Linked DNA regions of Prochlorococcus marinus str. MIT 9313. The protein of the gene in region 2 binds, or shares a complex with, the protein of the main gene of each other region. Links are inferred from orthologs where the notes say so. Each region holds a gene or a part of one and is shown on either strand. Other genes may lie near its edges.

Region 1 (3,312 bases), 130 kb from region 2 along the record:
TTTTTGAGCTTAGCAAGCTAGACTCTTGCGATCCTCGCCGTTACACTCTAGCATTTCTATCATGCTGTGCATTAACGACTTATTCTTGTGTCTAATCTAACTGAGCAAACAGGTTCTAGAGCTTTTAAAAATATAGCTAGTAGCATTAAAAGGTAGATTTGTGACAGCTTTCATATGGCCACTAATTTTACATCTGATTGCATAGATTCTTGCGCGATTGGCTTGAGATGATGATTGTTGGCTATCTCCAGCAGTCAACTTATGCAGTACATCTCCGGCGATCCAGGAGCATAATTCTATTAGGTTGACAAATAAAAACTTCGCCCCCAGCGGTGGCGCTGAAACATTGCATTAATATAATACTAGAAATCCCTGCAGCCTTTCTGAATCAATCAGCTTTTGGAGAATGATGTGTTCATTCTTGCATGGCTTTTGAGTATTTGCCTATCCCTAATGCTCGTTCGCAATCCATGATTCTGTCGAATGCATCACCGATAGCGTAATCAGTTTTCTCGCCCTGCTCTTCCAGTTTCTTGATTTTTTTCTCTAGTTCAAGCAGAGGGTTTTGCGCCTTGATGCTTTCAGTGAGGCCATGACTTTTGGCTTCAGGCTCTAAGGCAGCATGATTGAAAAGGATCGATCCATCTGATTGCAGATATAACGTTGCCAATTGTTCCAGAACCTTTGTGTATTTTTCACCCTTCTGCTTACAGCGTGATCTGAATGCATCCAGCAAATCGGGATGAAAGTTTGCCGAGAATTGCCCTGCTCTCACGATCGACTTACTCTGTATGGGCAAATTTAACAGGCTTGCCTATACATAGCGGCTCTTTTGTATAGGCGAGGCTGCCGCGAGGGATCCTTCGCTTTAAAATTTTGATTGATCAACCTCAGCCAACTCCTGATATTTGCCTTAGGAACGTTGCAACGAGGTTTGAGCACCCCTCAAAATTCAAGTCGAGGACAGGACTATCGCAACTCACGACATTTTCATGCCTGCTCTGAGCTCAACGATGACGGAGGGCAAGATCGTTGAGTGGCTTAAGCAACCTGGCGACAAGGTTGGGCGTGGTGAGTCGGTGCTTGTGGTGGAGTCAGATAAAGCGGATATGGATGTGGAGTCATTTCAAGATGGCTACTTGGCCGCGGTCTTGATGCCTGCTGGTTGTTCGGCTCCAGTGGGCGAAACGATTGGTTTGATCGTTGAAAGTGAGGCCGAAATCGCGGCTGTTCAGGCCAATGCCCCTGCTGCGCCAGCGTCTGATCCTGCCCCTCTCAAGACTGCTGCAAAAGTTGTCGATGACCCTGCCCCAGCATCTACTCCAGCGCCCGTCGTGGAGAGTCCCCCCGTTGCTGCTCCGCCGCCTGTTGCCAGCCAAGCAGTAGACACTGACAAACGCATCGTTGCTTCACCGCGGGCTAAAAAACTTGCTGCGCAGATGGGTGTTGATCTGGCCAAGTTGAGGGGTAGCGGACCCCATGGCCGTATCCAGGCTGAAGACGTGCAGCTGGCTGCAGGTCAGCCGATCAGTGTGCCTCAGCTTGCTGAAGGAAACGCTTCTTTCGCAACGACGCATGCAACTTCTGCAGGCGTTGCTCATGCAGTGTCATCTCCTGTAGGTCAGAGCTTTGGGGCCCCGGGAGAAACCGCAGCCTTCAACAACCTCCAACAAGCGGTCAACCGCAATATGGAGGCCAGTTTGGCCTTCCCCTGCTTCAGGGTTGGCTACACGATCACGACTGATCAGTTGGATGCTTTTTACAAGCAGGTGAAGCCTAAGGGCGTCACGATGACAGCCCTTCTGGCCAAAGCCGTGGCCTTGACGCTAGTGCGTCATCCCCAGGTGAATGCTGCTTACAGCACCGCTGGGATGGTGTATCCAGAGCAGGTGAATGTTGCTGTTGCAGTGGCGATGGACGATGGCGGTCTGATTACACCGGTTTTGCAGAATGCTGATCGCACCGATCTCTATGAGATGTCGCGGCAGTGGGCAGATCTTGTGAAGCGGTCACGCAGCAAGCAGTTGCAACCCGAGGAATACAGCACTGGTACTTTCACCCTTTCCAATCTGGGCATGTTTGGCGTGGACCGCTTTGATGCAATCTTGCCCCCTGGCACTGGCGCAATTTTGGCGGTAGCTGCATCGCGGCCTGCTGTGGTGGCTGGAAAGGATGGCTCGATTGCGGTCAAGCGCCAGATGCAGGTGAACCTCACTGCCGACCATCGCGTGATTTATGGCGCCGATGGGGCCGCCTTCCTCAAGGATCTGGCAGAGCTGATTGAGACGCGGGTAGAGAGTTTGGCGCTCTAAACAGGATTCAGATCCAGGTTTGACAATCTTTTGCCGCTCGCCAAAAAGTGATAGCGAGCGGCCTTGATTTCATTCAGGACGCCTAACCACACCAAGTAGAGGGTTCTTGACTGGACCGGCGACCCCGTAGGTCACCACGAATCCTTGACCACCAGCAAAGGTCGATGTTCGACCTAAATAGCTCTTGTTGATGACGGCATTTTCGTCGTACCAGTTGTTCGCACTCCAGATATTGCCGGCATCATCGATAATTACATCGGTGTTCATTTGAATAACACCACTCTGATAATCATGAATCACATCACCTGTCGTTTTACCTTCAGGGCAATTTGATGTATTGGCTCCACAGATATGCATCAAACTGCTACCAAAAAGATTTGCAACCCATACATTGTCATTGCCATCGATGCTTACACCCCAGGGAATATAGACATCTCCTTTTGCAATGTCTGATTTGATCATCTTCAAATCAGGTGAGATCAGTGCAATCATTCCAGAGCTTGTTTGCTGCGGATTTGCTTTTGCATATTCAAGCCCTTGCATGAATTCCTGCATGATTGTTGTTGGGCGTGGAGGTGCCTTGCTGACCCCAGGAGGTAAAACTAGCGTTGCTGAATCAGTTTGCTGGGCGACCCAAGCATTGCCTTTGGAATCGATTGCCACACCTCTTGCTCCTAAAGCGATATCAATTGTTTTCACTGCCTCAGGGTTTTCTCCAGGGAAGATGGTGAGTTTATTGTTGTAGCTGCTGGTTACCCAGACTCTATTTTGCTGGTCAACAGCAATGCCGAAAGGAGCTTGTAATCCTTTGATTGTTAATCGCTCGCCATTCTTATAGTCACCATCGGGGAAACGAATCATGTGATCCTTGGTGTTATCTGCAATCCATACATCTCCATTCGCGGCGGTTGTTACTGCTTGCAGTTGGCCGATCTCGCCATCAACAGTCGCCGGTCCAACTGGTTTGCCATCTTCAAGATCAAAGACCCCGATCTTGTTG
Region 2 (3,262 bases):
AGCAAGCTCAGATCAACCTCTTGCTGTGGTAATGCATCGCAACGATTCCTCAAATAAAAGAAAAAAAGTGATCAGCTGTTGCTCGTTCCTTCGTCTCCAATCATCAGCTGCTGTAAGCCAGCACAAACATCCGACTGACGCATCAGGGCTTCTCCTACCAACACAGCTTCAGCGCCTACTGCCTGAACCCTGTCCAAATCAGCGCGGTTAAACAAGCCCGATTCACTCACCAACAAGACACCCTGCTGCTGCAATCGAGTAGCGAATTGCTGGCTCAGTGTTTCAGTGGTTTCAAGGTCTGTCTCAAAGGTGGTGAGATCACGATTATTGATACCAATCAGTGGGAAACCACCAAGGTTGAGAACCCGTTCAAGTTCCTCAGCATCATGCACTTCCACTAAGACATTGAGTCCAAGACTGTTGGCCACCTTGCTCAAATACGTCAGGTCCTGATCAGAGAGGATCGCCACAATCAACAAGGCAGCATCTGCACCTGCAGCACGCGCCTGATAAAGCTGATATGGCGTCAGGATGAAGTCCTTACATAGCAGTGGTAGCCCAACCGTCTGCCGCACCTCAACAAGCACCTCAAATCCACCCTGGAAGAAGCTCTTATCGGTCAGCACAGACAAGCAACTAGCACCACCTTCCGCATAGGCATTGGCGATCAAAACAGGGTCAAAGTCCGCACGGATCACACCTTGACTTGGGCTGGCCTTCTTCACTTCAGCAATCACTGCCGGAGCTCGCGAAGCCTGACGCAAGGCTGCAATGAAATCTCGAGGGATGGGCAAGTCTGCGATCTGAGATTTAAGCGTCTCTAGGGGTACACGCTGTCTTGCCGTCTCAACTTCACGGTCCTTCTCCCAAACAATCTTCTCAAGAATGTGGCGCGGCTCAGCATCGGCGTGAGGAATGGCGTACTGCAAATGCGCCACCTTGACACTTGGATTGGGCGGACGTCTGCGGATCTCCATCGGGTGATAGTGCAATTAAAAACAGTGAACCGCAGGGCTAAGACCTGCTTGAAGAACAGCGGCCTAGGAAGCACTGGCCGATGCAACAACCGCCTTAGCCAGCTGTTTGGCCGCCTGTTTATAGGCCACTTCCACCACTTCACTCAGGGTGGGATGGGTATGCACTTCAGTGGCCAATTGAGCAACGCTCTGACGTCGTGCCACCGCATTGGCTACCTCCTGGATCAAATCGGCGGCGTGCAATCCATAGATATGAGCACCAAGAACTTCACCATTGTCTTTGCGGAACAACAACTTCATCAATCCATCACTCTCCAGCTCTGCTAGTGCTTTGGAATTGGCCTTGAAATAGCTGCGCACACTCCCCAACTCAAACCCATCCTTGGCGGCAAGATCTTTGGCATCAGCTTCACTCAACCCCACTGAACTGATCTCCGGATGAGTGAAGGTTGCGGCTGGAATACTGCGGTAATCAATCGTGCGGGAGTGTCCCTGAATGTTGTCAACAGCCAGCGTGCCCTGTGCTGCGGCTGTATGGGCCAACATCAGCTTGCCAGTGACATCACCGACGGCCCAAAGATGAGGCAGCGGCTTTCCGTTGACCAATACCCGCATGCTGTCGTCAATCGGCACAAAGCCACGATTGGTCTCCACACCAACCGACTCAAGATTGAGCCCCTTGCTACTTGGCACCCGACCAGTAGCGACGAGCACCGCATCCACCTCCAAGCTATCCACCAGCTCACGGCTTTTCATCTCCGCCAGTTCGATCCTTACCGGGCAGCCAGGGATCACCTTGCTAGCCAGCACACCAGCACGTGCATCGATGTCACGTCCTTCAATCAAATGCCGAGCTGCCATCTTGGTGATGTCGGGGTCAAAGGTTGGCATGACCCGATCCAACGCCTCAATCATCGTGACTTCACAGCCGAGAGCCGTATAAACATCGGCAAATTCAAGGCCGATATAACCACTGCCGATAATTGCAATCCAACGCGGCAGCCATTCCAAATTCACGGCTTCATCACTGGTAAAAACCGTGCGTCCATCGGTTTCAATCCCAGGGGGCACAAATGGATCAGAGCCTGTGGCAAGGATCACATCCCTGGCAGTGAGCAGCCGATCCACTCCACTTTTCTCTCTCAAGCCAATTCGCTGGCTTCCCTCCAATCGTCCATGGCCACGCAGGATCGTGACACCAGCCCGCTGCAGCGTTTTGGTGAGGTTGCTACGAATCGTGGCCACCAACTGGTTGGCATGGTCAGCAATCTTCTGGCGTTCAAAACGCACCGGTGCAGCATGGATCCCGAAACCAGATAGGTGTTCAGCATCAGCCAGCTCACGCACCCTTCCACTAGCAGCAAGCAATGCCTTAGAGGGCACACAGCCTCGATTCACGCAAGTGCCGCCCATCTCACCTGATTCCACAATCGCCACCTTGAGGCCATCATCAGCGGCATGCTTGGCGGCATCAAAACCGCCGTAACCCGCACCGATCACGATCACATCGAAGTCGAAACTGGCTTCGCTCACCCGAACTACTGCGTGGAGAAGGTCATTGTGGCTCGTCGCCGCTCAAGCAGTAGTGGCACCGCCACCGCCGCCACATTGAGCGACTCAACTGCTGCGCTATGCGGCAAGGTCACGCAATCAGTACAACACGCCTGCAGACGCGGATGCAGGCCGGATCCCTCATTGCCCAGCACCAACACAGTCGGTTTTCTCCAGTCCAGCTGCCAATAAGGCAAACAAGAATGGGCTGCAGAAGAGCCCGGCACCATGGTGGCCACGACCTGTAAACCGTGACTAGCAGCCCATTCAAGCTGCTCAGCCAACTGCTCCACGGCCTCCTGCCCTGATGACCCGAAGCGCTGATAGGGCAACTGCAGGATGGCCCCCGCCGAAGCCCTCAACACTTTTGGGCTAAGGGGATCCGCCCCGGACGCAAGCCAAACCGCCTCCACCTCTGCCGCCAAGGCTGTTCGCAGCAAGGTGCCAAGGTTGCCAGGATCCTGCAGCCGATCCAAAGCCAACACAAACTTGGCTTGATTAACAGCCTGCGGAAGAGAGTCAAGGGGCACAAGGCTGGCGACACCATCTGGGCTGACTGTCGTCAACGAAGCCTCCAAAACACTTGGGGTGACCTGATGAATCAAGGTTTCTGCAGGCAAAGCCTGCACAAGATCCCCATGACGCTCCAGCCAAAAGTTGGTCGCCACAATCTCTTTAGGACGGTGTGTGGTTCGCAACACTTCCTGAAGCAGGTGGGTTCCCTCAAGCAGCAA

The links.
Region 1: the proteins of lpdA (region 2) and AKG35_RS01160 are in contact, whole or in part, in a crystal structure (PDB 1EBD), measured with the Geobacillus stearothermophilus proteins. The link is inferred for Prochlorococcus marinus str. MIT 9313 from one-to-one orthologs. Residues at the interface, in WP_049624544.1 of Geobacillus stearothermophilus: Pro340, Ser341, Asp344, Tyr345, Arg403, Asp406, Val408, Glu431, Ala432, Gly433, Asp438; in WP_033016211.1 of Geobacillus stearothermophilus: Ile130, Ala131, Met132, Pro133, Arg136, Arg140, Glu141, Asn155, Arg157.

Annotation. Positions count from the first base shown.
Region 1 is NC_005071.1:249,815-253,126, forward strand. What follows is about bases 161-3,152. They hold AKG35_RS01160 (dihydrolipoamide acetyltransferase family protein), read left to right. Parts: upstream 161-992; coding sequence 993-2,312; downstream 2,313-3,152. Other genes in these bases: AKG35_RS01155 (hypothetical protein), read right to left, coding at 416-775; AKG35_RS01165 (Vgb family protein), read right to left, coding at 2,382-3,152. Also shown: more of AKG35_RS01165, read right to left, coding at 3,153-3,312.
Region 2 is NC_005071.1:381,409-384,670, reverse strand. What follows is about bases 276-3,217. They hold lpdA (dihydrolipoyl dehydrogenase), read right to left. Parts: upstream 2,511-3,217; coding sequence 1,041-2,510; downstream 276-1,040. Other genes in these bases: AKG35_RS01785 (TrmH family RNA methyltransferase), read right to left, coding at 2,516-3,217; trpC (indole-3-glycerol phosphate synthase TrpC), read right to left, coding at 276-977. Outside these bases: more of trpC, read right to left, coding at 72-275; more of AKG35_RS01785, read right to left, coding at 3,218-3,262. UniProt on the Escherichia coli protein: Lipoamide dehydrogenase is a component of the glycine cleavage system as well as of the alpha-ketoacid dehydrogenase complexes.